Regions from separate parts of the Pantoea sp. C1E2 genome, predicted to be linked through region 1. Evidence: predicted binding sites of a transcription regulator. Region 1 holds the regulator's gene; each other region holds the start of a gene.

What was found. Region 1 encodes LexA, which represses DNA repair genes until DNA is damaged. Its sites were predicted from a motif close to TNCTGTATGTACATACAGNA; they were not measured.
Region 2: the regulator LexA is predicted to act here: its motif matches at 3,876-3,895, upstream of ACXI0A_RS10260 (metal-dependent hydrolase).
Region 3: the regulator LexA is predicted to act here: its motif matches at 6,140-6,159, upstream of umuD (translesion error-prone DNA polymerase V autoproteolytic subunit).

Annotation. Positions count from the first base shown of each region.
Region 1 is NZ_JBSZHT010000002.1:617,251-627,798, forward strand. It holds gene ubiA (4-hydroxybenzoate octaprenyltransferase) at 1-826, shown strand, start outside; gene plsB (glycerol-3-phosphate 1-O-acyltransferase PlsB) at 888-3,311, opposite strand; gene ACXI0A_RS03075 (diacylglycerol kinase) at 3,438-3,806, shown strand; gene lexA (transcriptional repressor LexA) at 3,912-4,526, shown strand; gene dinF (MATE family efflux transporter DinF) at 4,653-5,975, shown strand; gene ACXI0A_RS03090 (CsbD family protein) at 6,139-6,351, shown strand; gene zur (zinc uptake transcriptional repressor Zur) at 6,422-6,943, opposite strand; gene ACXI0A_RS03100 (conjugal transfer protein TraF) at 7,396-8,646, shown strand; gene dusA (tRNA dihydrouridine(20/20a) synthase DusA) at 8,741-9,736, shown strand; gene pspG (envelope stress response protein PspG) at 9,961-10,227, shown strand; gene ACXI0A_RS03115 (NADPH:quinone reductase) at 10,412-10,548, opposite strand, start outside.
Region 2 is NZ_JBSZHT010000002.1:2,094,896-2,105,443, reverse strand. It holds gene ACXI0A_RS10285 (fructosamine kinase family protein) at 1-584, shown strand, start outside; gene ACXI0A_RS10280 (YniB family protein) at 589-1,125, opposite strand; gene hxpB (hexitol phosphatase HxpB) at 1,269-1,937, shown strand; gene kduI (5-dehydro-4-deoxy-D-glucuronate isomerase) at 2,170-3,006, shown strand; gene kduD (2-dehydro-3-deoxy-D-gluconate 5-dehydrogenase KduD) at 3,019-3,780, shown strand; gene ACXI0A_RS10260 (metal-dependent hydrolase) at 3,915-4,505, shown strand; gene ACXI0A_RS10255 (cation:dicarboxylate symporter family transporter) at 4,659-6,050, shown strand; gene ACXI0A_RS10250 (DUF6515 family protein) at 6,249-6,632, shown strand; gene osmE (osmotically-inducible lipoprotein OsmE) at 6,687-7,022, opposite strand; gene ACXI0A_RS10240 (multidrug effflux MFS transporter) at 7,213-8,403, shown strand; gene nadE (ammonia-dependent NAD(+) synthetase) at 8,521-9,348, shown strand; gene cho (excinuclease Cho) at 9,461-10,321, shown strand; gene spy (ATP-independent periplasmic protein-refolding chaperone Spy) at 10,400-10,548, opposite strand, start outside.
Region 3 is NZ_JBSZHT010000002.1:2,044,202-2,054,749, reverse strand. It holds gene ACXI0A_RS10040 (hypothetical protein) at 272-532, opposite strand; gene rtcR (RNA repair transcriptional activator RtcR) at 792-2,366, opposite strand; gene ACXI0A_RS10030 (DNA polymerase beta superfamily protein) at 2,559-3,377, shown strand; gene ACXI0A_RS10025 (hypothetical protein) at 3,374-4,444, shown strand; gene umuC (translesion error-prone DNA polymerase V subunit UmuC) at 4,445-5,707, opposite strand; gene umuD (translesion error-prone DNA polymerase V autoproteolytic subunit) at 5,691-6,125, opposite strand; gene ACXI0A_RS10010 (hypothetical protein) at 6,725-7,261, shown strand; gene alaE (L-alanine exporter AlaE) at 7,648-8,085, shown strand; gene ACXI0A_RS10000 (hypothetical protein) at 8,289-8,549, shown strand; gene ACXI0A_RS09995 (biofilm development regulator YmgB/AriR family protein) at 9,029-9,313, shown strand; gene ACXI0A_RS09990 (hypothetical protein) at 9,508-10,131, opposite strand.

The sequences.
Region 1 (10,548 bases):
TAAACCCATCGGCACACTGCTGCTGTTGTGGCCAACCATGTGGGCCCTGTGGCTATCAGGCATGGCTGTGCCGCCTTTGTCTGTACTGGTGGTGTTTGTGCTCGGCGTCATTGTGATGCGCGCCGCGGGCTGCGTGATCAATGACTATGCCGATCGTAAAGTCGATGGGCACGTTAAACGTACTGCCTCACGACCACTGGCGAGCGGTGTGGTGACGGAGAAAGAGGCTAAAATCCTGTTTGTCGTGCTCGGCCTGCTGGCGTTTGCGCTGGTGCTGACCATGAATCGCATGACGATTTTGCTGTCATTTGGTGGACTGGCGCTGGCGTGGGTCTATCCGTTTATGAAGCGTTATACCCATCTGCCACAGGTGGTATTGGGCGCGGCATTTGGCTGGGCGATTCCGATGGGCTGGGCGGCAGTTAGTGAGTCCTTACCTTTAGTCTGCTGGTTGGTGTTCTTCGCGAATATCTGCTGGACGGTGGCTTATGACACGCAATATGCGATGGTGGATCGTGATGATGACCTCAGGATTGGCGTGAAATCCACGGCGATTCTGTTTGGTCGTTTCGATAAGTTGATCATTGGTCTGCTGCAGCTGGCTACGCTAGGGCTGATGGCGCTGGTCGGATTGATGTTGAATCTGAACGGTGCATTTTACTGGTCACTGCTGGTGGCGGGTGGTTTCTTTGTGTATCAGCAAAAGCTGATTGCTCAACGTGAACGCGATCCTTGCTTCCAGGCCTTTCTGAATAATAACTATGTTGGTCTGGTGCTGTTTATCGGCGTACTACTCAATACTCAGCCGTTTATAGACCTGTTCTGAATCGTTGATGCCATAAAAAAAGGCGACCTGATGGTCGCCTTTCTGTTTTTCAGGCCAGACGTTATTCGTGAGCTACTGCACTTTCAATGGTCAGACGTACATCACTGGTCACCAGCTCTGCCAGCATCTGCCACATAATGTGAGTGCGTTCCGCATCGGCATCGCCCGAATCACTGATGTAGCCTTCATCACGCAACGACAGTACCAGCGTGGTAAACACCGCTTTATCAAAGAATTCCGGCGCGTTAATGCCGTGCAACACCGACAGACGTTGCGCCAGCGTACGGCTTTCCTTCTCCAGCGTGCCGCGGTTGATCGTCGGCTTGGCACTCAGAATCGCAAAGGTGATAGCAAAACGCTGTAGCGTTTCACGGATACCGGCAGCCAGCAGTTGCAGCGAGCGATGACGCACAGGATTCATGCGTAATTGACCATCCTGCGCGGTGATCAAACCCTGTCGCGCCATCTCAGCACAGAGTGCATTCAGCACGCCTGGCAGTTCTGAGTTATCCCAACGCAGGAAAAGCTCACTCTTCAGCATCGGATACACCAGGCTCACCTGACGCAGTAACTCCGCCTCACTGATCTCACGATGCTGCTGCACGATAGCGGCAATCAGCGATGGCATGACCAGCATGTGGTGAATGTTGTTGCGATAATAGGTCATCAGGACTGCCTGCTCGCGCGGCAGAATGATGATGTCGCCAATACTGTCTTTTTCCGTCTCGAACTTATTCATGCCCATGGCGTGATCAAGCAGCGCTTCGGCAGTCATATCCGGCACGGTCGCTTCTGGCGAATAAGGCACGTTACGCAGCAGCTGGGTATAGCATTCCAGTTGCTCAATCAACTGTTCACGCGTCAAAGAGCGCTGACGTGAAGCCAGCAACGCGGTGACGCACAGGTTCATGGCATTGGCGGCACCGGCTTCGTTGATACGCACCATTAGACGTGCCGCGATGTCATTCACCGTCGGCGTCATCCATGCCGGACGCAGTGGCTCAATCGGATCGATCGCATCACGCCATTCCGGCACGTTTTTGTTCAGGTAGTTCATCAGCGGCAAGGGTTCGCCGAAGTTGACGTAGCCCTGACCAAGATTGCGCAGTTTGCGCAGCCCGCGAACCATCTGCAGGAAGCTTTCTTTCTCTTTGGCCGCGCCACGTAGCTCTTTGGCGTAAGTCCCCACTTCCATGACGTGTTCATAACCGATGTAGATCGGAACGAAGGTAATCGGGCGACTACCGCCACGCAGCATGGCTTGCAACGTCATCGACAGCGTGCCGGTTTTAGGATCCAGCAGTCGGCCCGTACGCGAGCGTCCACCTTCAACAAAGTACTCTACCGAATAACCGCGGCTGAACAGCTCGCCCAGATATTCGCGGAATACCGTGGAATAGAGCTTATTGCCCTTGAAGGTACGACGGATAAAGAAAGCGCCCAGGCGACGGAAAATCGGACCCGCTGGCCAGAAGTTCAGGTTAATGCCCGCTGCGATATGAGGCGGAACCAAACCCTGATGGTAGAGCACGTAAGAGAGCAGCAAATAGTCCATGTGACTGCGATGGCAGGGCACATACACAATCTCGTGGCCATCTTGCGCCAGCTGACGCACGCGCTCGCCACCATTGACGTTGATGCCCTGATAGAGACGGCTCCACAGCCAGCCCATGACGCGGTCGGTCACGCGGATGGCTTCATACGAGAAGTTAGCCGCGACTTCTTCCATCATCTCAACGGCGTTCTGCTGGGCCTTCTCGTGCGAGATTTTTTTGCTGCGCGCTTCATCTTCAACCGCTTTTTCAATCGCTTTGGATTGCAGCAGCTTGTTGAACAGATCCTGACGCGCAGGCAGACGTGGGCCTACAGCAGCCAGGCGCTGACGCGCAAAATGAATGCGTGCCACGCGTGCCAGCTTTTGGGCAATCGACTTATCGGTACCGTGCTCCGTGGCCATCTGGCGCAGGGAAACGGTCGGCGAGAAGCGCACAAAGCTGTCACGTCCGTGCCACAGAATGGCGAAGAATTTCTCTATGCCATTAAGGATGCGCAGATGCGGCGTGTCTTCACCCTGAATTTCGCGTCCTGGCGCACGACCAAACATCACCGCAACCGGTAACATTTGTACGTCGAGATCAGGATTACTGCGGTGCAGATCGAGATAGTCGTGGAATAGCTTCACGGACTCAGGATTTGCTACGAAATAGGGGAATACGCGCGGGCCATCGTGAATAAACACATGACGTGGCAGCAGAGTGCCATCGATCTCCAGCGGGGCCAGCGGATCGGGCAGATCATGGTTGAGACACTGCGCCCGTAATGTGAGCAGGTCAGCCTTTGAATCGTAAGGCAAAACATACATCACTGGACGAGTCGGATCGATCCCATGTTCAGAGACAGGATCGGTCGGAATGACCTTACTCTTTACTAAAAAAGAGAGTGGTAAATTCAATAGTTTGTAATAAAGTTTACGCCAACCTGACATAGACAACTTAAAGCCTCTTGTTAGCAAAGCGCGGCAAGCATACCAGAAAGTAAATCGAAGATCTGTGGCTGCACCATCTCATACAGCCCACTCATTGACGCCAAATCACCTCAAGGGTTCCACAGCATGGCAAATAACGTCACCGGTATTCAAAGAATAGTGAATGCAGCCGGTTATTCCTGGCAGGGCCTGCGTGCCGCCTGGCAACATGAAGCCGCATTTCGCCAGGAAGCCATTGCTGCACTGGTGGCCATTGTGGTGGCCTGCTGGCTGGATGTCGATGTGATTTCCCGAGTGCTGATGATTGGCTCCGTGGTGTTGGTGATCATCGTTGAAATCCTGAATAGCGCCATTGAAGCGGTAGTCGATCGCATTGGGCAAGAGCGCCATCCCTTAGCGGGACGAGCAAAAGATATGGGCTCAGCGGCGGTATTGCTGGCTATATTACTGGCTCTGTTTGTCTGGATCGCGCTGCTCTGGTCGCATTTGCGATAGGTATTCCAGAATCTTCAAACCGCTGATTTTTCCCTCTGTTTTGGTTTTCATTTCGCCAATACCTGTATATACTCACAGCGACTGTATAAACAACCAGGGGGCGGGATGAAAGCGTTAACAGCAAGGCAGCAGCAGGTCTATGATCTGATTCGCGACCATATTAACCAGACCGGCATGCCGCCAACGCGTGCGGAAATTGCTGCGCAACTGGGTTTTCGCTCGCCCAATGCGGCGGAAGAACACCTGAAAGCATTGGCGCGTAAAGGCGTCATTGAGATTGTCTCAGGTGCATCACGTGGTATCCGCCTGCTGATGGAAGAAGAAGTCTCCGAAGGGCTGCCGCTGATCGGCCGCGTGGCTGCCGGTGAACCGTTGCTAGCTCAGGAACACATCGAAGCGCACTATCAGGTTGATGCCAATCTGTTCAAGCCTACTGCCGATTTTCTGCTGCGCGTCAGTGGTATGTCGATGAAAGACATCGGGATTATGGATGGCGACTTACTCGCTGTGCATAAAACGCAGGAAGTCCGTAATGGCCAGGTTGTGGTGGCGCGCATTGATGACGAAGTCACCGTCAAGCGCTGGAAAAAGCAGGGTGCCATTGTGCATCTGCTGCCTGAAAACACCGATTTTCAGCCGATTGTGGTCGATACCCGTGAGCAAGCGCTGACCGTTGAAGGTCTGGCTGTGGGCATCGTGCGTAACGGCGAATGGCTCTAACCTCTCGTTGAATTCCCCCGCTGCGGTTGGTCGCTGTGCTGACCGCAGTCTGATACATTGATTTTCCTCTTCAGGCTGATTGCCGGTTAATGGTCCAATTGACCAGCGCAACAATGGAACGGGCGAATGCGGCTGTTTTCCTCTTCAGATAAAGCATTGTGGCGGCTGGCGCTGCCGATGATCCTCTCCAATATTACCGTTCCGCTACTCGGTGTCGTCGATACGGCAGTGATTGGTCATCTCGATAGTCCCATTTATCTCGGCGGCGTGGCGGTGGGTGCGACAGCGACCAGTTTCATCTTTATGTTGCTGCTGTTTCTGCGTATGAGCACCACCGGTTTGACCGCACAGGCATTTGGTGCGAACGATAAAACCGCACTGGCGCGTGCGTTGACGCAACCGCTGTTAATAGCCCTGGTGGCGGGCGTGCTGTTTGTATTGCTACGTACCCCCTTTAGTTTTGTCGCGGCCTCGTTAATGGGCGGCAGCCCAGAGGTGCAGCATCAGGCACAAATCTTTATCAACATCCGCTGGCTTAGCGCACCGGCAACGTTAGCCAATCTGGTGATATTAGGCTGGTTGCTCGGCGTGCAGTATGCGCGTGCACCAATGGTACTGCTGATTGTCGGCAATCTGGTGAATATCCTGCTCGACCTCCTGTTTGTACTTAAGCTGCACTGGGGCGTTGCGGGTGCAGCGGCAGCGACTGCTGTGGCGGAATATGTCACGCTGGGCGTGGGGTTGTGGATGGTGGTGCGCGTGCTCAAGCTGCGCGGTATCTCTTTCAGTCTGCTAAAACAGAGCTGGCGTGGTGATGCAGCACGGCTGTTTCGCCTCAATCGCGACATCATGTTGCGCTCGCTGATGGTGCAAATCTGCTTCGCGTCCCTCACCCTGCTTGGGGCTCGTTTGGGGCCTGATATTGTCGCTGTAAATGCGGTATTGCTGATGTTCCTCACTTTCACGGCCTACGCGTTGGATGGTTTTGCCTATGCCGTAGAGGCCTGCTCGGGCGAAGCTGTGGGAGCGAGAGATCGCAGTCGCTTGTTATTGATTTGGCATGCCGCCTGTCGGCAGGCCGGTATCGTTGCCCTGGCGTTTGCAGCGATCTATGCGCTAACCGGCCCCCAAATTGTGGCGTTGCTCACCTCGCTTGAATCACTGCGTGAGATGGCCGATCGCTATCTGGCATGGCAAGTGATTCTGCCGTTGGTCGGAGTCTGGTGCTATCTGCTGGATGGTATGTTTATCGGCGCCACGCGCGGGCGTGAAATGCGTAACAGCATGGTGATAGCCGCTATAGGTTATGGACTGGCGCTGCTGACACTCCCCTGGCTCGGTAATCACGGTTTATGGCTGGCGGTAGCGGTATTCCTCACTCTGCGGGGCGTGACGCTATGGTGGGTGTGGCGCCGTCACTGGCGGCATGACACCTGGTTTGGTGCTTAAATAAGCGAAGCGTAACCTACAGATTAATCTGTATTTTTTGCGCAATCCCAACTGGCTACTATAATTATCTCAAACGGCGCAATTGAGTAGCGCGTTGTGTGGGTGATTACCCTATTTCTTAGGGGATCATCACATCTCACTCAGGATGATGTGGAGGATTATTATGAACAAAGACGAAGCGAGCGGTAACTGGAAGCAGTTCAAAGGGAAAATGAAAGAGAAGTGGGGCAAGCTGACGGATGATGATATGACTGTCATCGAAGGTAAACGCGATCAGCTTGTTGGTAAAATTCAGGAACGCTACGGCTATGCGAAAGACCAGGCTGAAAGCGAAGTGAAAGACTGGGAAAGTCACAATAAAGACTACCGCTGGTAGCTTTTAGTGAATTAAGGAAGATGCTCCTACCCCGCCGATCACCCGTCGGCACGGCACAGGGAAGTGCCACTCAACCTTTTCTTACCCTCTTCTTCATATCCGTTTCATGGTCATGTTTGCAGCTATCATGATGTTTACAGGCAGCGACTTCAGCGCAGTTTTCGCATAAACCATGTGCTTCAATTACCGTGTGACGCAAAGAGAACCCCGCCTGATCGGCTAATCCCGCAATGATTTTCTCCACGCCATGTGCATGCTTTTCACTGACCGCAGCACAACCATCACAGACCAGCATCACTGACGTATGTGCAGGCTCGTCGAAATGGTGGCAAACCACATAGCTGTTATTCGATTCAACACGATGAATGAAGCCCTGCTCCAGCAGAAAATCCAGCGCGCGATAGATGGTCGGCGGTTTTGCCTGCGGCTCGCTGATGCGGAGTTGATCCAGCAGATCATAAGCACTGATCGAACCATTCTGCTCAGCCATTAAACGCAGCACTTCAGCGCGTTGAGTGGTCAGGCGCACGCCGCGGTCAAGACAAAGGGATTCTGCCTGAGTGAGCAGTTGTGCGGGCGTGAGGTTTGACATAAGTGTTCTCCAGGTTGCATGCGATGTTATTTTATCACACAAATTTTTACCCTGCTGTGATTGCTTTTTACCCGGTTAGTGTCCAGAAAAAATTTGGCTAATCAATTAATTAACTTAACCTTCCTCGTGTGCTCGTTACATCTCTTTTTACAGACCCTCTATTAGATCAGTGATATAGCGTAATTATCACACTACTTTTGCTTTGCAACTCACCGGCTTAGCGTCTAAGGTTCAAAAGGTCTTAAGTAATATCTGGTACCAATTTAGGCTTTGTTCATTTTTCTGCATAACTAAACAGCAGAATGGTGTGGTTGCATCCAATTCTGCGAACAGCAGTGCTATTTCCTTTTAATTCACAGCAATGATGCGTTAGCCAGGGTTCAGAATAGCGGCTAACTAAACTGTTTCGTTTCTGAGTTATTCAGCGACATTTCAAAGGTGATGGCAGGCTCATGGTGAAGACATTATTCAGGCACAAAAAAGTAGCTTATCTTGTTGGTTTGAATGCAGTATTTCTTTCTTCTTCAGCTCTGGCAGCAGGTACCTGGTATGACGCGCGCAACGATGCCATGGGTGGCACCGGCGTCGCTTCATCAACATGGAGTTCAGCGGTGCTGGCTAACCCGGCATTGATGACCAAAGCCAAACCTGAAGATAGCGTCAGCGTCATTTTCCCTTCAGCCGGTGTGCAGGTTACCGATAAAGACAAATTAATTAACAAAGTCGATGACATCACGGACAGTGTTGATCGCTACAAAGAGGTGATCGACAACCTGACGTTTGCTGACTATTTAAGAGGTTATCCGGAATTAAAGGCCGCTGCGGGTGACATGGCCAATCAGCTGGATGATTTAAAGGGTGATAAAGCACACGGTACAGCAGGTGTCGCTTTTGCTGTTACGGTGCCGAATGAGACGCTGCCTTTTGCCTTCATTACTAAAGCCTACGGAACAGCCAGCGTGCAAGCTAACGTTGTGGATAGCGATATTACCTATCTGCGCGGTGTGGCTAACGGCACGGTGATCCCCGTTCCGGGCGATCAGGATAAATTGAGTTCGAGCGGTCATGGTCTGGCAGCATTAGTCACGGACTATGGTGTGGCACTGGCACATGAGTTTGATGTCGCTGGTCATCCGATTTCCGTTGGCGTAACACCTAAGCTGCAAAAAACCTGGCTGTATAACTACACCGCAAGTATTTATAACTTCGATAAAAGCAACATCAACAACAGCCAATACCGCAGTTCCGATACCGGCTTCAACATTGATGCAGGCATCGCGACCGACTTTGGTGAGCATTGGACGTTGGGCGTGACGGGGCAAAACCTGATCTCACGCGACATCGACACCAAAACGGTGGAAGGCTACCGCGATACCTATCAAATCCGTCCGCTGGTCACGACAGGTCTGGCCTGGAACTATGGTCCGTTCACGCTGGCTGGCGATGTTGATTTGACGCAAACCAAGCGTTTCAAATCAGAAGAGAGCAGCCAGTATGCAGGCGTGGGTGCGGAGTATCGTGTGCTGGATTGGTTAGCGCTGCGCGCAGGTTATCGTGCGGATATGAAATCCAACGATACCAATGTGTTCACCGCAGGTCTTGGCGTTTCACCGTTTAACAATACCGTGCATCTGGATCTTGCTGGCACAGTGGGTGATGACAATACCGTGGGCGGCATGCTGCAGCTCGGATTTAACTTCTAAAACCAGCAATAACGGGCGGCTGTGTCGCCCGTTATTGCTGTGATATGATTGCGCAGATTCTCGTCACTCACTAACTCCGGATTTGCTGCGTTTCATGACCGATACTTTCTCTTCGCAACGTTTTTCCATCGCCCCGATGCTGGACTGGACCGATCGCCACTGTCGTTATTTCCACCGCAAGTTAAGCGGCGACACGCTGCTGTACACCGAAATGGTGACAACGGGCGCCATTATTCATGGTAAAGGCGATTACCTCGCTTACAGCGAAGAGGAGCATCCGCTGGCGCTGCAGTTGGGCGGCAGCGATCCTGCGGCACTGGCGCAGTGTGCCAAACTGGCGGAAGAGCGCGGCTACGACGAGATTAACCTCAATGTCGGATGCCCATCCGACCGCGTGCAGAATGGGCGTTTCGGGGCCTGTCTGATGGCTGACGCCGCACTGGTCGCCGATTGCATTAAAGCAATGCGCGATGTGGTGAGCATTCCGGTCACAGTGAAAACCCGTATCGGGATTGATGAGCAGGACAGCTATGCCTTCCTGTGTGATTTTGTTGGTACGGTGGCTGATAAGGGCAACTGCGATACCTTTATTATCCATGCGCGTAAAGCCTGGCTTTCAGGTTTGAGCCCGAAAGAGAACCGCGAGATTCCCCCGCTGGATTATCCGCGTGTATACCAATTGAAGCGTGATTTCCCGGCGCTGACCATGGCGATTAACGGCGGCATTAAGACGCTGGAAGAAGCAAAACTGCATTTGCAGCATATGGATGGTGTGATGATGGGCCGCGAAGCGTACCAAAATCCGGGCATTCTGGCGCAGGTCGACCGGGAGCTGTTTGGTCGTGATACGCCTCTAATCGATCCGGTCGCGGTGGTACGCGCGATGTACCCTTACATCGAAGCGGAGCTGAGCAAAGGCACTTATCTTGGCCACGTTACACGTCATATGCTGGGTCTGTTCCAGGGAATCCCTGGCGCGCGCCAGTGGCGTCGTCATTTAAGTGAGAATGCTCATAAGCCGGGTGCCGATGTGCGCGTGCTGGAAGCGGCACTGGCATTGGTAGCGGATAAGATTCCACAGGAAGCCTGATTTTAGGTGAGGCGCGGAAGGCAAGAGAGCTTGCCTTTCCCGTCCATTGAAAGAGGCATGGCTGTAGTTAGTGCGGTTTAAAACGCGCCAATGTTTAGTGAATTTCATCACTGTTGAAAAGCACCCTCTAATAATAATGCCCCGATTTTCAATAGATTAAGTATCAATCCACTTTGGCACGCATCTTGTAATGCACTCTGTGTTACTTACACAGGAGAGCCTTCGTGGAAATTTTATTTGTTATCGGCTTTTTTCTGATGCTGCTGCTGACTGGCGTTTCGCTGCTGGGAGTTATCGCCGCATTGGTTGTCGCCACCGTTGTGATGTTCCTCGGCGGGTTGTTCGCGCTTGTTATCAAATTGTTGCCATGGCTGGTGCTGGCGGTAGTCGGTGTCTGGCTGTATCGCGCTTTTACCACGCCGAGCGGTGAAGCGAAATTGAACAGACTAAAAAGAAAAATCAGTAAGTTAGAGAGACGGAGTTGGCGCTAATTGCGGAGGCGATCACAGAGTCGATAATTGCTTAGTACGAATCTGCAATTAAACATATTTTTTACTTATGTTTTCTGTCAGGATGCGTAAAGTAATTCAAAACGAATTCATCGCCGCTGACCCTACACCAGCGCGAACTATAAAAAGAAAGAAAAAAGGGCTTCCTTCGGGAAGCCCTTAACTTTTATGGAATCAGTAAGCTGGAACCTTGCGTAGCACGGCTCTCCAGAACCTGATGGGCGCGCACCGCATCCCTCAAGGCAAACTTCTGTTCTTCCGGCACTTTCAATTGAATTGCTCGGCTGGCGATCAATGAGAACA
Region 2 (10,548 bases), 1.5 Mb from region 1:
TCCAGCTTGGCCAGCAGTTAGCTCGTCTGCATCAATGGAGCGAGCAACCGCAGTTTGGCCTCGACTATGACAACAACATCACCACCTCCCCCCAGCCTAACAGTTGGTTACGCCGCTGGTCGGTATTCTTTGCTGAACAGCGTATTGGCTGGCAGCTGCAGTTGGCCGCTGAGAAAGGGGTGCAATATGGCAATACCGAATTGATCGTCGATTGCGTACAACGCGCGCTGGCTAATCATCATCCTGAGCCTTCTTTACTACACGGCGACTTATGGCCTGCTAATTGCGCGGACAGCAGCAGTGGACCATGGCTGTTTGACCCTGCCTGCTATTGGGGCGATCGGGAGTGCGATCTCGCGATGTTGAATTACTACGTCGAATTGCCGCGCCAGATTTACGAGGGATATCACTCGATATGGCCACTGGCAGAAGGGTTTTCACAACGGCAGCCGGTGTATCAGCTTTATTATTTGCTTAATCGCGCCAACGTGTTTGCAGGTAACTGGACAAACGCCGCACAATTCGCGATTGACCAGCTATTAAATGAAGATGCGCTAGGACAACGTCAGGCCAGACCGGCCTGACGCTTTACAGCATGCCCAGTAATTTCAGGACAAAATAACCGGCGATGGCAATGGCAATCGGCAGGATATAGAGCGGGAAAATCTGCAACAAAATGGTATGACGCGGTATATGGATTTTCTCTTCCAGTTGCGCACGCGTGCGCCCATCCACACCTTTGGCTTGTTCGAGAATCAGCTGATCCTCAATGCCTTCTTTGATATGACGTGATTGACGCCACATACGCGCGCCAGATGCCTGTAAAGCAATCCCGACGAAAATCAGAATGTAGATGATCCAGAAGCCAATATTGGCACCGCCATTAAACTCAGGTACTGGCGAATTTTGCCAAAACATGTTCAAAAACGGCGTGTTGAACTTGATCATGTCGACCATGACATGGACAAAATCCAGCATCACTGCATCAATTCCCGGCTGTTTTTCACTGTGTTTAAACATGAAACCCAGAATCGAGATGATGGTGGATAGCAGCGCTGGAATAAAAATTACCCAGCCAGCCACTCGCTTAAGGATGGCGATGCGGCCAGCCTGTTGGTAAGTCATGGTGTCTCCCTTCACATACAGTAGTTTTGCCCTAAGTCTACCTGCACTACGGCATTTTTTCCTGAAAAATGCGTAACCTGCCGTGAGTCGGATTTCCCTGCTGCCCATGGTAAGGTAGGGCAAATTTCAAACGGAGCTGTTGTATGTCTTATCGTCGCCCGGTGTTGGCCGCTATTTTTGATATGGACGGATTGCTGATCGACTCTGAACCCTTGTGGGATCAGGCAGAACTGGATGTGTTTGCGAGTCTCGGCGTGGATATCACACGCCGCCATGAACTGCCCGATACGCTGGGTCTGCGCATCGATCAAACCGTTCGCATGTGGTACGAAGCCTTGCCGTGGAGCGGCCCGGATCAGGCAGAAGTAACGCAACGTATCATTGCACGCGCATTAGCATTAGTTGAGGAGACGCGTCCCTTGCTGCCCGGTGTTGAACAGGCATTGCAACTTTGCCAGCAGCAGGGATTAAACATCGCCCTCGCCTCCGCTTCACCGCTGTTGATGCTGGAGCGCGTGCTGGAGATGTTCGACCTGCGCAAGTACTTCGACGCGATTGCTTCAGCCGAAGCTCTGCCGTACAGCAAACCTCATCCGCAGGTTTATCTGGATGCGGCCGCGAAGTTAGGCGTGGACCCGCTGAACTGCGTGACGCTGGAAGATTCGTTTAATGGCATGATAGCTACAAAAGCCGCGCGCATGCGTTCAATTGTAGTGCCTGCCGCCGAGTACGCGGATGACGCGCGTTGGGCGCTGGCCAATGTGAAGCTGGCGAATTTGAATGAATTAAAAACTGAGCATCTGTTCAATTAATTCCGATGCACCTGTATCGGGTCAGGACACAGCTCATCCACTCTCGTTGCCCGCCTCTGGGCAACGCTTTGCATTATTCCCAAACGCTCACTACGGCAACATCACCGCATATTTGATCGCTCACGCAAATAAATAAAACAACGTTTCATTTTTATTGAATTCACATCCCATCCTGCCTAAGATGCCCAAAGACCCACTTCGGGACACTTCCTTTAACTTTGAGAGGTCTGAGATGGACGTTCGTCAAAGCATTCATACTGAGCATGCAAAAAATCTGGACACTGCCGGATTACGTCGCGAATTTTTGATCGAAAAAATTTTTGACGCCGACAACTACACCCTGACCTACAGCCACATTGACCGCATCATCATTGGCGGCGTTATGCCCGTGCAACAGTCGGTGACGATTGGCGAGGAAGTCGGCAAGCAATTGGGCGTCAGCTATTTTCTCGAACGCCGTGAACTGGGGGTGATCAATATTGGCGGGCCGGGCTTAATTGACGTCGATGGAAAAACCTGGGAGGTGGGCCATCAGGAGGCGCTGTATGTGGGCCAGGGTGCTAAAAGCGTGGTTTTCCGCAGCAGCGACGCCAGCCAACCAGCGAAGTTTTACTACAACAGCGCACCGGCACACACCCGTTATCCAGATAAAAAGGTCACCTTAGAAGATGCGGTCAAAGCCACGCTGGGCGATGCCGCGACCTCAAACCGTCGCACCATTAATAAATTTATCGTGCCGGATGTGTTACCCACCTGCCAGCTCACCATGGGACTGACGCGCCTTGATGACGGCAATCTGTGGAACACCATGCCGTGCCATACCCATGAACGTCGAATGGAAGTGTACTTTTACTTTGATATGGCGGATGACAGTGCCGTCTTCCACATGATGGGCCAACCGCAGGAGACGCGCCATTTGCTGGTGCACAACGAGCAGGCGGTGATTTCGCCGAGCTGGTCGATTCATGCCGGAGTGGGCACACAGCGCTATACCTTTATCTGGGGCATGGTGGGTGAAAATCAGGTATTCGATGACATGGACCACGTCAGCATCAGCGCGCTGCGCTAACAGGAGCGAAAGATGATCCTTAACGCATTTAATCTGGAAGGCAAAATTGCGCTGGTGACCGGCTGCAACACAGGTTTAGGTCAGGGGATGGCATTAGGACTGGCGCAAGCGGGCTGCGACATCATCGGCGTTAACCGCGCCGGACCTGCCGATACCCAGGCTAAAGTCGAAGCCCTTGGTCGCCGCTTTTGGTCGATTCAAGCCGATCTGACTCAGCCATCAGGGGTGCCGCAGATTGTTGAACAAGCCGTTGCTCTGGCTGGGCGCATCGATATTCTGGTGAATAACGCAGGCATCATCCGCCGTGAGGATGCCCTCAACTTCAGCGAGCAGGATTGGGATGATGTGATGAACATCAACAGCAAAAGCCTGTTCTTCCTGTCTCAGCAGGTGGCGCGCCAGTTTATCGCTCAGGGCAACGGCGGCAAGATTATCAATATCGCCTCGATGCTCTCCTTCCAGGGCGGAATACGCGTGCCTTCCTATACGGCGTCGAAAAGTGCGGTGATGGGATTAACGCGTCTGATGGCAAATGAGTGGGCAAAACACGGCATTAATGTTAATGCCATCGCTCCCGGCTATATGGCGACCAATAACACCGAACAACTGCGCAATGATGAGTCGCGCAACGAAGAGATCCTCGGGCGTATCCCTGCCTGCCGCTGGGGTATTCCGGATGACATGATGGGTCCAGTTGTTTTCCTGGCTTCTGACGCGGCGAATTATGTTCATGGCTACACGCTCGCCGTCGATGGCGGATGGTTAGCACGCTAACCTGTTCTTTTCCCGCGTCATTATGACGCGGGAAAGTGAAAAATATTAACGCTTCGTTACAGCGTCACCGTTCTATTTCACTGGATAAATCCCTATACTGGATGCATCGACAGTTTTTGCAGCCAGGTTTCATCATGACGGCCGAAGGCCATATCATTTTTGCCATTGCCAGCGCGATTTTTGCCAAGCGTGCGGAGCTGACGCCAGTGATGGCCAGCGCCGACTGGTGGCATCTCGTGCCTGCTGCGCTGTTGACCTGTCTGCTGCCCGATATCGACCATCCTAAATCCGTGTTGGGTCAGCGCCTGAGATGGATCTCGCAACCTATTGCCCGCGCCTTTGGCCATCGCGGGTTTACCCACAGCTTGCTGGCGGTGGCGATCAGCCTGTGGCTGTTCCAGATCAACGTCCCGGCGGACTGGTTCCTGCCTGCCGATGTTCTGCAGGGGATGACGTTGGGCTATCTCAGCCACATCGTCGCCGACATGTTGACTCCCGCAGGCGTTCCCTTGCTCTGGCCGTGCCGCTGGCGTTTCCGTTTGCCACTGCTCAACAGCCAAAAAGGCAATCAGCTGGAACGTGCACTTTGCCTCGCATTGGTCGGCTACGCACTGTGGTTTCCGGCTGGCATGCCCTCTTTTGGTGCCAACGGTTGGCCCGAGCAACTGTTTAATACGCTGCAAAATGGTGTCGGTCGATTAGTTAATGGCCAAAGCGGTCAATAACCAGGCAAATCAATCAATAAAGTTATAAACCATTCCTTTTGAGTATAAGCCTGCACTTTCCTGAACTGGTAACATTCCTGACATTCCCTGACGGGAACTTACTGTTTTCCGCGCCAGCCAAACCTGCTACGCGGCACATCTCTGGAGTCGAGTATGGATTTTCCCCTCATTATTAATATCGTCGCCTTCGTTGCGTTGCTGATTCTGTTGAATCGCATTGGCAATCAAAGCTGGAGCCTGTCGAAGCGCGTGCTGACCGGTTTGGTGATTGGCGTATTGTTCGGCCTGGCGCTGCAAACCATTTATGGCGAAAACAGCCCGGTGGTGAAGGCCTCGATTGGCTGGTTCAACATCGTCGGCAATGGTTATGTCCAGCTGCTGCAGATGATTGTGATGCCGCTGGTATTTGCCTCGATCCTGAGCGCGGTGGCACGTCTGCATAATGCCTCTTCACTCGGCAAAATCAGCGTGCTGACCATTGGCGTATTGCTGTTCACTACCGCTATTTCGGCGCTGGTGGGTGTGATAGTCACCGGTCTGTTTGGCCTGAGCGCGGAAGGTCTGGTGCAGGGTGTCCAGGAAACCGCACGCCTGAGCGCGATACAAAGCAACTATGTTGGCAAGGTTGCAGATCTCAGCACGCCGCAGTTGCTGCTCTCCTTTATCCCGAAAAATCCATTTGCTGATATGGCGGGCGCTAACCCCACCTCAATCATCAGCGTGGTGATTTTCGCCGCCTTCCTTGGTGTCGCTGCACTGCAACTGTTGAAGGATGACAAAGTCAAAGGCGAGCGCGTGCTGGTGGCGATTGACACTCTGCAGTCCTGGGTGATGAAGCTGGTACGTTTGATCATGAAGCTGACGCCTTACGGCGTGCTGGCGCTGATGACCAAAGTGGTCGCGGGCTCTAACCTGCAGGACATCATCAAGCTGGGCGGTTTCGTGGTCGCCTCTTATCTCGGTCTGGCGATTATGTTTGGCGTGCATGCCCTGCTGCTGTCGGTGAACGGCATCAACCCGATGCGCTTCTTCCGTAAAGTATGGCCGGTGATCACCTTCGCTTTCACCAGCCGTTCCAGTGCAGCCAGTATTCCGCTGAACGTGGAAACGCAGACGCGCCGTCTTGGTGTGCCGGAATCAATTGCCAGCTTCTCGGCTTCCTTCGGTGCCACCATTGGTCAGAACGGTTGTGCTGGTTTGTATCCAACCATGCTGGCGGTGATGGTCGCGCCAACGGTCGGCATCAACCCGTTTGATCCGATGTGGATTGCCACGCTGGTCGGTATCGTCACGCTGAGCTCTGCGGGTGTTGCCGGTGTTGGCGGCGGGGCCACATTCGCAGCGCTGATTGTGCTGCCTGCGATGGGCTTACCGGTAACGCTGGTTGCGCTGCTGATCTCCATCGAGCCGCTGATCGATATGGGCCGTACCGCATTGAACGTCAATGGTTCGATGACGGCCGGTTCACTCACCAGCCGCTGGCTCGGTTTGACTGACAAAAAAGTGCTGGAGAGTGACGAGCACGCCGAACTGGCGCATCGTTAATTCCGACGCAACTGAACAACGGCAGGCCTAATCGCCTGCCGTTTTTTTATGGCTAAAACTCTGCAATTATCCCCGATCGTGGCGCTAGCGTCAGGAAAGCGTTAAGCATGGTAAACAGACGAAAAATCAGCCACTTTTCTCTTGAGTTTTCTCATCAGAAGGCTAATTCTGCTATCAGTCATAGCAGGAGAATCAACGATGAAACACGTTATCGCCTCGGTGCTGGCGTTAACCTTATTAACGCCCGCCATTAGTTTTGCCCACCCTTACGGCTGGGGCCCCGGCCCAGGTCCACATTGGGGTGGTGGCCCACGTTGGGGCGGTCCTGGTCCGCTGCGCTTCTTACCTGAAGCGGCGACAGCGGTACTGATAGGCGGTCTCACCTATTACATGCTGAATGGCAACTACTACCAGCGTCAGGGCGATACCTACGTGGTGGTCCAGTCGCCTGAGGCGCCGCCAGAAGGCGGGATGCGCGTACTGGATTTCAACGGAAAACGCTATTACGTGCAGGAAGGTCACTATTATCAGCGTGAGATGGGCGGCAATTATGTTGAAGTGCCCCGCCCTTACGGACTGTAAGCGTTAAACGAAAAAAGGCCCGTCATTGACGGGCCTTTTTGCATTCGGTAAGAATTACTGCGCAGCTTGCGGATCGGTATCGTAGTCTTTACAGCTCTGGAAGCCGTAGTTCATTACGCGGCCCACATCGTTATAGCTGACAAAGTAGGTCTGTGATTTACCATCACGCTCGCCAATCACGTATGTCTGGCAAGTACCACGGGCATGTACCATGGTGATTTCAGTTGATGGCGCACCTGCAATCTGGCGAACCTGATCGCGCGTCATACCTTTTTTCACATCCTTAACCACCGGCTTAGTCACGTAGCTTTCGGCTTTGTCATAAGTCGTACAACCAGACAGGGCTACCAGCGTCACAGCGGCAGCGATACATCCCAGCACTTTATTCATCTTTATATTCCTCATACTTTGTCCATGTCACACTAAGCCTGGAACATAAATCCAGATTAATCAAATCAATGGCAATGTTTTAGGCAATTTCTGAAACGTTAGTTTTTCGTAAAGTTGCTATGTTGCCGCTTCACGCTTCGTATAATCCCCCGGCAAAAAAATCTCAAGACATCAATAAGACAGAGGATCAATGACACCTGCACACTCAAATCGGCTGGTTTACGCCATTACGCTGGGCCTGCTTGCGGCACTTGGGCCGCTCTGCATCGACCTGTATCTGCCCGCCTTACCTGAACTGGCGCGCGATCTGCACACCGAAACCGCCACCGCGCAGTTGAGTTTAACCGCAGGTTTGCTGGGGCTCGGCGCAGGACAATTGCTGTTTGGCCCGATGAGCGACAAATTTGGCCGTATTCGCCCCCTGATGCTGTCACTGGTGCTGTTGTTTATCGCTTCCATTGGCTGCGCGCTGGCAAAAGACATTCACTCGCTGCTGGTAGCACGCTTGTTTGAAGGCCTGGCGGGCGCTGGCGGTGCGGTATTGTCACGCGCCATCGCGCGCGATATGTACAGTGGCCATGAACTGACGCGTTTCTTTGCCCTATTGATGCTGGTAAATGGTCTGGCGCCGATTGGTGCGCCGGTGCTTGGCGGCGTGTTAATGACGGTGCTGAACTGGCGCGGCATTTTTGTGGTGCTCGGTTGTATCGCCGTACTGCTAATCTTCCTCGCGCGCTGGAAACTGCACGAAACGCTGCCCGCCGAACGTCGCAGCCAGGGCTCGATCTTTTCCGCCTGGGCGGCTCTCGGCCAGGTGATCACCCATCGTCCATTTATGGGCTTCTGCCTGACGCAGGGCTTTATGATGTCCGGGATGTTTGCCTACATTGGCGCTTCCCCGTTTGTGTTACAGCAAATCTATGGTCTGTCACCGCAGGCGTTTAGTTTCTGCTTCGCCGCCAATGGCTTCGGCCTGATTATTGCATCGCAAACCAGTGCACGTTTGTGCCCGCTGTGGGGTGAATATCGTGTTCTGAAAGGCGGGCTGACGCTGGCGTTTGTCGCGTCGAGTTGCCTGCTATTAGCCGGCCTGACTGGTGCGCCACTGCCGATTATTCTGCTGGCACTGTTCTTCACCATCGCCAGCAACGGTGTGATTGCGACCACGGCTTCGTCTCTGGCGATGCAGAGTCAGGGACATCGTGCGGGCAGCGCCTCGGCGGTGATAGGCGTCACTATGTTCACCTTAGGCGCCATAGCTGTGCCAGTGACCGGGCTGGGCGGTACTTCGGTGGCGAGCATGACGGGCACCATCTTTGGCTGCTTTATGCTGGCAATTTTGATGTTCATCCTGTTGGCACAAAAACCGAAAAGCGCCTGAAAAGCCTGCAAATAAGTGCGACAACAAGCCGTGCGGCTTGTTGTTTGCCAGCGGAGGCGTTAGCTTTAGCAGATGATTCGCATTGTGCCGTCAGGCTACTGACTTGAGGAGAGGTTCATGTCACTGCAGCAGGAAATCATTGAAGCGTTGGGTGTGAAACCCGTTATCGATCCGCAACAGGAAGTCCGCGTCAGCGTCGATTTTCTGAAATCCTACCTGAAAGCCAATCCATTCCTGAAAACCCTGGTGCTCGGTATCAGCGGCGGACAGGACTCCACGCTAACCGGCATTCTGTCTCAAACCGCCATTCGCGAGTTGCGTGACGAGACCGGCGATAAGGATTACACCTTTATCGCCGTGCGCCTGCCGTATGGCGTGCAGGCCGATGAACAGGATTGTCAGGATGCGCTGGCGTTTATCCAGCCGGATTGCACGTTGGTCGTGAATATCAAGGAAGCAATTCTCGCCAGCGAGCGCGCGTTGAAAGAAGCGGGCATCGTGGTTTCCGATTTCGTGCGCGGCAACGAGAAAGCGCGTGAGCGTATGAAGGCACAATACAGCATCGCCGGCATGACCAAAGGCGTGGTGGTGGGCACCGACCATGCGGCCGAAGCCGTGACCGGTTTCTTCACCAAATACGGTGACGGCGGCAGCGATATCAACCCGATTTTCCGCCTGCACAAAGGCCAGGGCAAACAGCTGTTAAAAACCCTCGGCTGCCCGGAACACCTGTATCTGAAGCATCCTACTGCCGATCTGGAAGACGATCGTCCTGGCTTGCAGGACGAAGTGGCGCTTGGCGTTACCTATCAACAGATTGACACTTATCTGGAAGGCAAAACCATCGATGCCGCCGCCGCGAAAACCATTGAAGGCTGGTATCTGAAAACCGAACACAAACGTCGCCCGCCGATTACCGTGTTCGATGATTTCTGGAAAAAGTAACTTCTCTACGTTTCCCGCCGCTATCGCGGGAAACGCCCTCCTTCTGCCGCTGACTGGCGAGAAAAGCATCACGCTGATATACTGGACAGACAACCAGTAATCGGAGTGAGTTTTGGTCAGACGTGCAGCCAGCCACCGCCTCGAATTTGATGCGGCCGCGATTTATCAATATCCCGAACATTTACGTCAGTGGCTGGAAGGGTTACCCAATCAGCCTGGCGTTTATACCTTTCACGGTGACAGCGATAACCTGCCGCTGTATATCGGCAAAAGCGTCAACCTGCGCAGTCGGGTGATGTCGCATTTTCGCACCCCGGATGAAGCCAGTATGTTGCGTCAGGCACGGCGCGTGACCTGGATCCCTACCGCTGGCGATCTTGGTGCGCAATTGCTGGAAGCGCAGATGATCAAAACGCAGCAGCCGCTGTTTAATAAGCGCCTGCGCAAAAATCGTCAGCTTTGTTCTTTGCAGCTTGGCGATGGCGCTCCGCAGGTCGTGTACGCCAAAGATCTCGACTTCTCGTGCTCACCCAACCTCTACGGTTTGTTTCGCAGTCGCTTTGCGGCCATGGAAAAACTCAAGACGATTGCCGATGAACAGCGCCTGTGCCATGGATTGCTGGGATTAGAGCGTTTAACGCCGGGACGCGGCTGTTTTCGCGCCGCGCTAAAACGCTGCGCTGGGGCGTGTTGTGGCAATGAATCCATTGAAGCCCATCAGCAACGCTTGCATGAGGCGCTGGAACAGATGCGTGTGGTGTGCTGGCCGTGGCAAGGCCCGGTTGGCATGGTAGAAGTGGGAACGGCGATGACGCAGATTCACGTCATTGATCACTGGTTCTGGCTCGGTTCGGTTACCACCGAAGTGGAGGCTCGCCAACTGCAGCGCGCACGTCAGGGTTTTGATCATGACGGCTATAAAATTTTGTGCCGCCCGCTGCTTTCCGGGGTTTTCCCACTGATTGAACTCTAAAACAAAACCGCCGACGCTGCCCAAAGCATCAGATGCAGTGGACAGCGTCGGCGGTCTCAAACCGATTAGCTAAACGGCTTATTCACCATCAGCCGGCGGTGGCGGCATTTTACCGTCATGCGGGCCTTTCTCTGTCAGACGTTTCTCAAAGTTGGCGTTGTACTGTTTTTTCTGTTCAGGCGTCAGCACGTTGTAAATCTTGTTCTGCGTTTCCATCATGCTCACCG
Region 3 (10,548 bases), 1.4 Mb from region 1:
CCTAAGTCTGCGAATTAACATAATCGGCAATACCTCTCGCCGCTTCGCTATTCTTACACACCCGTACTATTTTTCAGCAATGACGCGCAATATTCGTGCGATCGGACAATTAAAAACGCCGCCTTCAGGCGGCGTTTCACATAGCTCGGGTCGTAATATAAAATGGGGTTTCATTATTTTTTCGAAATCTTAACGCATTTCTTTCAGTTACCCATCAAACAAACAGACCCACGAGTTTTCAGTCAATTGGCAAACATCCACTGGCTTAGATTCACTCTTTAATCGTGAATTCCAGCTCACTCAGTTTTTGATATTCCTTCGCCAGCTTTTTCAGCTGTACTGAGCGCATTTTATCGGCGCGCGCTAGGGCTTCTTCTTCGGTTAACTGAAACTCTTTTTTCTTAAAGAACTGCTCAAAGTTGTACTCACGATCACGGCGCTGAACAAATACCTCGCCATCGTTTTTGAGTTCGCCTTCTGCGATGTAAATGCCCCGGGTTAATGCATATTTTGTTATATAGGCTTTTGTCATGCTGTCCTCTCATCTTGCTTCGTCAGTTAATTAAAGCAAAATTGCCGCGAGTTTTACAGCGCCTTGAAGAAAAAGCAGTCTATTCCTGGATTGTATTGCCATTGATTTAATTAATGTTTTAATTAAACCGAACGTAAAGGCGAAGCGAAGAAATTTCATCTGGTATGGTGGCAATTAAAAGCGCAGCGTGCCTTTAAGATTCCAGTAATGCAAAGTCATCCCATATGAAATTCCCGCCCAGCGCCTCAAATGATAGCTTTCATTTTTTCTGGATATTTTCCCAACTCAACCCAAAGCGCATAAGGTATTTACGTAAGCGATCGGCATCATTTGGCTGTTTTTTATGCTGCCGCGAGACCGCAAATAAATGTCGGCCCGCTTCAGATAATGTTGTGGTGTGCTGACAGACTTCCAGCACGGTTTCGAGTTGTTTTTGATCAAAGAGATCAATATCACCCACAATCGGCAGTAACGGCGAGGACACTCGCTCACTCTGCCAGTTTGCACGTAGTCGCGCGATCTCCTCATCCACCAGCATCAGCGAAATACGCCCGTCTTCAGCCAGTGTTGCCATTCGCATTACGCTGGCGCCCAGTTCACGAAAGTTACCGTGCCATGCTGCTTCTTGTGAGGTGGCAAAAGACACATAATGCAGGCGTGCCTCTTTATCAAACCGCACCTGATGCTGACGCGTGCGCACAAACCGCTGCAATTCATAGTCGATATTCGGTTCAATATCTTCACGACGCTCTGCCAACCCAGGCAACTGGAAGGTCCACATATTGATGCGTGCGTAGAGATCTTCCCTGAAGCGCCCCTCTTTTACCCATTGGCGCATATCACGATGCGTGCCCGCAATAAGCTGGAAATCACTACTCACTTCACGATCGGCTCCAAACGGGAAAAAGCGTTTCTCTTCGATGGCGCGTAATAGCATCGCCTGTTCATCCAGCCCCAGTTCAGCAACCTCATCAAGAAACAGAATGCCGCCATCCGCTTCACGCAATAACCCGCTGCGTGCCGTCAACGCTCCCGTAAAGGCCCCTTTAACGTGACCAAACAGCGTTGACATGGCGTTATCACCGCGCAGCGTCGCGCAATTGACCGCGACAAACTTCCCCTTCACCTGATGACGCGAGAGACGTAATTGATAGATACGCTCAGCGAGGAAGGATTTACCCGCACCCGTCGGCCCGGTCAGCAACATTGGTGCATCAGAACGCTGCGCCACTCGCTCAATTTGTTCAATCAGCGCGTTAAAAATGGCGCTGCGCGTTTCAATACCTGATTTGAGGAACGACACGGAATTCTGACGTTCGTGCTGAAAACGACTGGTCAGAGTGGTATAGCGACTTAAGTCCAAATCAATAATCGAGTAAACGCCATGAGGGGATTTCTCCTCCTTCGGCCCCGGTCCAGTCTGCAACAGACTGGCAGGCAGAAAACGTGCTTCGGTTAACAGGAACCAGCATATTTGGGCAACGTGTGAGCCCGTGGTGATGTGAACCAGATACTCTTCATTCTCGGTATCGAAGGGATAGTTGCGAGCAAAATCGAGAAAAGCACCATACACCTCTTCAAAATCCCAGGGATCGTCAAGGCTGATTTGATGAGGCACCACCTGAGTCTGGGGAGAAATGTGCGCGATATCTTCAGTCAGTTGTTCCACCATGCCGCGATTTAGCGGCTGGTGCAGTACCTCAAACCGATCCACAGGCAAATCGGCATGCTGGCACAGCGCTACACTGGGCCGCCATTTGCTCCAGCGATTTTGCCTTTTGCCACGTCTATCCAGCTGGGTGCCTAAAACACCTATCACGACCCGTCGCTTCACGCTTTATCCCCTAAGATAAAAACCTATCCTAAAGAATAAAAAACTTCTCATTCAATGGCTATCATTTATGTCACACCATAATAATTAATACCTAAAAATCAGATGGTTAATTGAAAATATGACATTTTGTATTTTTTGGCACGTTATTCGCTATCTCTTTATTGCCTAAAGATTTTTAAAAGGAAAGATGAGATGAAAATAACCACAGGGATTCATGGTGTCGATGCCGTTATGCGTGAGCGTGTCTGTACTGTGTTACAGCAGATAGAAGCTGAACATAACGTCCGTGTTCTCTTTGCCTGCGAATCCGGCAGTCGCGGCTGGGGGTTTGCCTCCCCTGACAGTGATTACGATGTCCGTTTTCTCTATGTCCATCAACCCGAGTGGTATTTGCGGGTGGAGTCGCCACGCGATGTGATCGAAAAACCCATCGATGCCGAGTTGGATGTGTGTGGCTGGGAGTGGCGTAAAGCATTGGGCTTATTAAAACGCGCCAACCCAACGCTGATCGACTGGCTTGATTCGCCCATCGTGTATCGCCAGCACGACGGCGTCATGGCGCAACTGAATGCGTTGAGCGGTCGCTTCTTCTCCGCAGAAAGCGCGCGCTGGCATTACCTGTCCATGGCACAAAAGAACTTTCGCCAATATCTGCAGGACGATGAGGTGCGGCTGAAGAAGTACTTCTACGTGCTGCGACCCTTGCTGGCCGTTCGCTGGATCGAGGCGGGGAAAGGTGCGCCACCCATGCGTTTTGACCAACTGCTACACGGCACAGTGCAGGATGGCCCACTGCTGCGTGATATCGCTGAGTTGCTGTCGGTGAAGCAGCGCGCCGGCGAAGCGGAGTACGGTCCGCGACGGCCGATACTGCACGCTTTTATCAGTGCCGAACTGGCTCGTCCGACAGAGGCACTGCCACTGGCACACAGCACCCGAGACAGCGCACTGCTGGATGCCCTGTTATTCGACACCGTGATGGCCGATTTCGATGTGAAGGAGGAGATATGATGCGCGCACTGATGCATTCATTAGGACTGGCTTCTGCGTTCCCCGTAGTATGGAAAACCCGGCAGCGCGCCCTGTATACCCTTCTGGCACCGAGCTATGACAGCGCGCAGCCGTTGCCCTGGGATAACACCGTGCTGCCAGCACAACCGTTGGGAGAGAACGCTGAATTGCACTGGGCGCCGGGTGCCTGCGAAGGCACGCTGATTTACCACATCGGCATCAGCCCGGCTGAGGAGGATGCCGCCGCCATCCTCGCTGCGTTACAACGGGTACTGGCAAAGCCGGACAAGAAAAATATGCGCGCGCTATATCGGCTGATCAATCAGCAGTCGCCGTTGTACTACATCGATGCATTAATGGAGGCTATTCCGCAGGCGAATTTGAGCGCGGTTCAGCTCTATCCGCTGGTGATCTGGCTGGTGACCTCCAGCCCGGACCAGAACGTGGTGAAGTTTGCTATGGCCATGACCGCGTGGTTCTCACAGCAGCGCACCGTGAAGATATTGCAGGTGCTGGCGCAGCATGACGAACTCACGCTTTATGCGGTGGTCGCGCTGCGAACCATGCTGGATCCAGAGGAGTACACGGAAGTTTGGTTCGCCATGATGCAACGCGTCGATGGCTGGGGCCGCGTGCATCTGATGGAGCGGATGCCCACCACATTAAACGCAGCGCAACGCGGTTGGTTATTGCGCACAGGATTCGCCAACAGCGTAATGATCGAATACACCGCAGTGAACTGCGCTGTGTACGGTGAGTTGCTGGATGCGCTGGCCAGTGAGCACGATGATGCACTCCTGTTAGGCTGTGCGGAGATGCTGCTCGCCATGTTGAGTGATGCGCCAACACCGGACATTTCAACCTATGAAGATGGGCCGATTACGTGCTTACGCTACTTACAACATTTGGTTACCCAGCAACCAGCACATCCACAACATCACCGCACCGCACAGGAAATCGGTGCCTGGGTGGCGAGCGAAACGTTGATGGATGCGCCGCTGGCTCAGCGGCTGACGGCATTATGTGCGCAGGTGCTGGCGTTACCGATTTGGCAGGAGGAGCAATGATTATTTTGCCACCGGCAGATCTGCATATCGTGTGGTGTACGCCGGTGACAACATCTCGCGCTTCATCGCCCAGGATTTTTGGATTCCTTGTCCAGCGAACCATAGCTTCCCTTTCCCTTTTTTATTGATCTGATCTATCACATGCATCAATGCTGAACTGTTGGCCTGCGGCTGGATGTCATCAAACAGATCGAGCTGCGCCACGCCCTGACTGTAAAAGTCACCTAACAAGACACCCGCTTTCATATAGCGACACCCTTCCCGCCAGATGCGATCCAGCGCCTCGGTGGCAACGCGGATAATGTCACGAGTGTCATTCGTAGGTATCTGTAATCCACCAATCGCCTGATTACCGTAAAAGATTTCACCCTCCGCATGCGGACTGGTGCGAATAAACACGCCGATCTGTCGGCAATACTGTCGCTCACCACGCAACTTTTCGGCGGCGCGCACGGCATAGTTGCACACTGCCTCACGCATATCGGCATATTCCGTGATGCGTCCCGCAAACGAACGTGAGCAGACAATCTGCTGCTTCACTGGCGCAAACTCTTCCAGTTCGAGACAAGGTTCACCGCGCAGCTCGCGCACGGTGCGCTCCAGCACCACATTGAAGTGCTTACGGATCACCCAGGTGCTTTGCTCCGACAAATCCAATGCGGTGGTGATGCCCATCGCATTCAGCTTCTTGCTGATGCGACGCCCTACGCCCCACACATCTGCCACATCGACTAAAGCCATTAACTTCTTTTGCCGCTCAAGATTGGAGATATCCAGCACGCCGCCGGTTTTGCTCCATTTTTTGGCGGCATGGTTGGCCAGCTTGGCCAGAGTCTTAGTCGGGGCTATACCGACTCCAACTGTCAGGCCCGTTTCTCTAAGCAAGCGCTTACGAATGTCACGGCCGAACACCTCGAGATCGATACAACTCCTGACGCCTGATAAGTCGAGAAAAGCTTCATCAATCGAATAAATTTCCATCCTCGGAGCCATCTCTTCGAGAATATTCATCACCCTATGACTCATGTCACCATACAGCGCGTAATTGGAACTGAATACCTGCACCTTCTGGCGTTTCAGTTCATTCTGTAGCTTGAAATAGGGCTCAGCCATACCGATACCCAATGCCTTCGCTTCCGCTGATCGTGAAATTATGCATCCGTCGTTATTGGAAACAACAACCACAGGCTTACCTTGCAGGTCCGGTCGAAAAACAGTTTCGCAGGAAGTGTAAAAACTGTTTACATCAACAAGCGCGAACATATCTGTGGTCTTTCAGGGTAAACGTCACTACACCAAAAATTTCCAGTTCCTCTTCTGCCTCGAAAACGATAGGAGAATAGTTTGTATTACGTGGCATGAGCTGAAGGCGTGGGGAAGTTTGAAGTTCTTTCACCGTGAATTCTCCCGCGACGGCAGCAATGACGATATCGCCATGAACTGCAGATAATGACCGGTCAACAACCAGTAAGTCTCCGTGACTGATACCTGCTCCTAACATTGAATCACCACTGACTTTGATAAAGTAGGTTGCGCTGGGATGTCTGATGACAAGTTTATTCAGATCGAGACTGTCCTCAATATAATCCTGAGCGGGGCTGGGAAAGCCGCAAGGCACACGTTCCATAAAGAGCGGAAGCGGGCTCGTTGTATCGGACTGATAGGGGATAATCAATTGCATAACAGGCACCTTGATACTGTGTTTATATACAGTATCCATGATTATTCTGATCGATCAAGATCTCTGGGGAAGGATTTCTGAAAGCCGTTGAAGCTCCTCTGAATTTAAGTTGCAACCAGACCCTGAACCCTGAAGATCGAACACTCAATAATCACATAACGTTACTTATTCTGCTTTCCTACTGTTGTCATTCTGTTGAGGTTCGCCAAATGTCGGTCCATCACATTGATATCGTCAGTTACAGCAATCTGTTATCTACTGTCAAAGGGATATCCTTTATGCTGTCAGCTACCAAAACGGACTTCAGATGCAAATCTGACAGGCAGAAAGCCCTAAGCTGTTAAATGCCAGATAAGCTTAGAACTGCTAACTACCTGCACAATAGTAGTTTCAGCTATATTTGTTATTGCTCACAGTTTATACTGTACGGATTGATCAACGGAGGTTCTTAATGAAACACACTCCACAAAGTAATGCTGACACTCTCAATCTTCATGCTCGAACCATGCAGATAAATGGTACTGTTGACGAAAAGGTTGAGCAGTTGCGCAACATGTTCGCTCAGAGTTCAAAACGTACTAAGGATGACAGGAAGCTCCGTGGGGATCGAGAAAAGGTATATTACGAAGGCTGAGTTTAGCGAAGATTTTGTAAGAGCCAGTGAAGACTTTGAATATGGGTATGACGTTATCTCTAAAGTTAATGTCAAAACTGGTCAGTCAATTCTGCATTACGCAGTCCGCCTCCAACAGAGATGGAACGATGATAATTGTATCGTCGTCTATGATCATGATGACGATAGGTTATGGAGCAGGGTAAAGGCCTCTGATTCGAAGGATGATGCAGGCATAAACTGGTATCTTGGTTTTTTTCATGGTCGCGTTGAAGCATGGAAAAATGATCCCCTAATCGTAATATCTTTCCGTGATGAAATCATTCCAACCCCTACAGGGTATGATAAAGGTTTCAAATTAGCTGTTATCCACGCAATCAGTGATCACTCTACCCTTTTCGGTGATGGCTGGGAAAAGAAAATCCCTGCTTACATGCGTGATAAGCGAAAAGAAAATTCCAATATTCTCAACTATTTTGCGGATATAAATAGTTCGGACTCTGACGACCCGACTGCATCTTGAAACTCGTAAATATGGCTGAAGCCTTAGTTTTGAATAGGGGATTATCTGCGTCTCTATGCAATTACATTAAGCATCCGCAGTTACCGCTTCTATAACCTCTTGGCTCAACGCCTCAGCATCAACAATCATCCGCACTCCATGCCCATAAGCGACCCCCGGCAGAAGCTGATACTCACAAATAATTTCAGGCTGTTCTGACCTGCTCCCCGTTGATTAATACACCGCAATGTATTAATCAACGGGGAGCAGGTCACCCTCTTTGTAGCTATCTTTAATGCGGTATGGATGTGCCAGTCTACTTCATCATGCTATGCCGCCTGCGCATCATACTTACTTCGTCACGTCAAAATAGGAAGTGCATTTTGCCTCAACCTCAAGGCCAGAGCATGCGCCGAAAGGCCTTTATTGCGGATACCACTGCACTGATTTTATTTTTCACCACGACGGGCATCATTAATGAACGATGGATCGCGGGCATGGCGTGGGATCAGGTGCTGCATGCGCGTTTGATTGGTGCAATTCTGATGGTGCCAGTTGCCCGCCCTTACGGCTTGTGGCGCGATTGGGTGATGCAGCGGGCGGGATCGGGCCGAGTTTCGAAGCTGCTGTGGGACAGTATCGCGCTGGTGAGTTTTCAGGTGCCGATCTATGCGGCGATCATTGCTTTTAGCGGTGCGTCGGGCAGTGGTTTGGTGCGTGGTACGCTTGGTGCTGCCCTGATGATGCTGTTTTTGGGAAGGCCTTATGGCGCGTTTTTAAATTGGGTGCGGAGAGTGTTTGGTTTGCCGCCTGGTGGGGAAAAACCGATGTCGTTGGATAGCTAAATGATTATCTAGCGGGAGCGAACGAAGATTATTCAAATAGCTGCAAAATGGAGTGTTAACCTGGTGATGAATAGGTGTTTCCCACACATTAATCATAAAATTCGCACCACAACGTTATTAAGACGAGTCGTAATGCAACATTCTGAATAACGTCTAGGGTTAGGTTGAGGTTGTCATTAATTCGATCTGATGGAGGATTTTCAGTGTTATTTCAAGATGACGAGAAAGGCCATATTATCATTGGTGAAGCCGCATTAAGCCTGGCTTTATGTCGAAAGGAAATCAGTGTTACAAACCTTTTTTCACAGCTTGGTTTGATGTCTAAATCAGAGAGTAATATTGACCGGTTGACTCAAATCGCTAAGGCCAGAAACTGGCTGATGAGTTTTGAGTCACCTTCAGTCGCCGAGGAGCAAATACCTTATTTGCAGACCTTAGTTGGCCTGAACAATGAACTGAATTAACGATATATGATCTGAAGCCAAAGGACGTATCCGGTTCCGGCCGGACAACGACGAAGCGGATGGCCTCATCGGTTACACGTGAGTGTACACCGGCCGGAGACAATGTCAGGGACGACACTCTCAAAATGATTTGCCAGAATCTGTCTTTCGCTACTCCACTGACGAAGCAACCGAGTGATCAGGCATAAGCTGATAACTCACTCCACGTAAAACATTCCCGCATAAAAAAACCGCAAACATGAAGATGCCTTTGAGCATAAATTGGCCTAATGAAATTTATGGACGATGCCAGGGCTGTTTTTGGTGATCATCGCCCTCCCAATTTTGAAAAAATGCGCTAAGTTTATTTCACATGGGGTTTCGACATCAGTCGAAATTCCACCCCGTACAAAACCCGCACGCTTTCAATAGAGTGCGATTGTTATACGTTACAGCCTGACCATAATGACGCCTGAGTAGCGGACATAAGGGATAAAATCATGTATCAGAGCACACAACAGTCAACCAATAGCGCGAAGTCTTTCCTTCACTTAGATGCGCTTCGCGACAAAGCAACGACTGAAACCGTTGTGATTGAAGCAGCCGCAGGTGAAATCACCCAACGTGGCGTGAGAGTCACTAACGGCGCCGTTATTTTGCAATTGATCACTGAAGTGCAGAATGCCTCTGATCCAGTACAAATTGATGTGTTACTCAATGCCCTAAAAATCGTAGTCGGGATGACTCCCGGTGAAGAGGAACGCTGGGCATACTTCAACTGGTAAAAGTGTTTATAAAGACTAAACACATCTTCGACCATTGATATTGAAGGGTAAAATAACGTCCAGGTTAACAAACTGAACGACGGCTTTTATCGACATTCCTGTTATTTCAATGGGGTATGGAAAGCATTGATGATCAGTGCTGATGCCGCGCGCTCAGGCTATGGCAGTCACAAAGTACCCCATTGAGTTGCCCGCTACTCCTCTTTCACCCATTGCAAAAAATCCGCAATCGCAGCTTCAATAACCTGCTGGCTCAATGTCTCAGCTTCAACGATCATTCGCAGCCCATGCCCATAAGCGAACCCTGGCAGAAACTGATAACCACAGCAAACCCTCGGCGGTTGATCCTGCGCTATTTCCCGCTCACGCTTCTCAATAAACTGCCAAAATGTCAGCCCGCCAAAAATCGCATACGCTTGCTTTTCCCGGTGTACAAGGGTATGGCTGATGATTTTGCCTTTGCTATTCACGTTAGGCGTTGTTTCAAATCGCGCCTCTTCTTCTTGTTGCTGCTGACTAAGCATCGCCCAGGCTTCATTAAATGCCTGGTCGTGTACCGCATCCTGAAGCGCCTGCTTTGCTGTGATGATCTCAGCATTCCAGAGATCGGCAGGATCGTGGCCGACAAAATAGATGTCACTCCACGCCCAAATGTGATCGGGATTATCTTTGTAGTGCTGGATATCACAATCATCATAAAACACCCCGCCGCAGCGATGACGTTCACAATAGATAAGGTTTTTAAGCTCAATGACTTTTTTGCGACGCTGACGACGAGAAAGGGAAATGAAGGGGCGATGTTTGTTAAAAGGCGACATGGAAACTCCTGACCGGCAACGCTAATGCGGCTGGAAGCAGTCCAGCCGCACAGGCTAACAAAAGCAAGGGCTAAGCAACAGTCGTTATGGGGAGAAAATGTGAACTGTGCACAATCATATTGCACCATTCATCGGCACTCAGTGCGACGAAATAGTGGCTGATTACTTCGAATTGCTCATCGGTGGCTGCAGCATTGTGGGGCTTGCTTGCGGCAGTTAAGTGCCAGAAGCGGAGCCTCAAACCTCAATCGTCTGGATACATTGGTTGTGAAATAAAAGATATTAATTTACTGAGGTCTGCAGATGCCTACGTTCCAGTATCCATTCCCCTAATAACAATGTTCTTTCAAACCAAACGACTTCAGTTCCTTTGTATTTAGCCGATTAATTACCGCATACCCCACAAGCAATACAGGG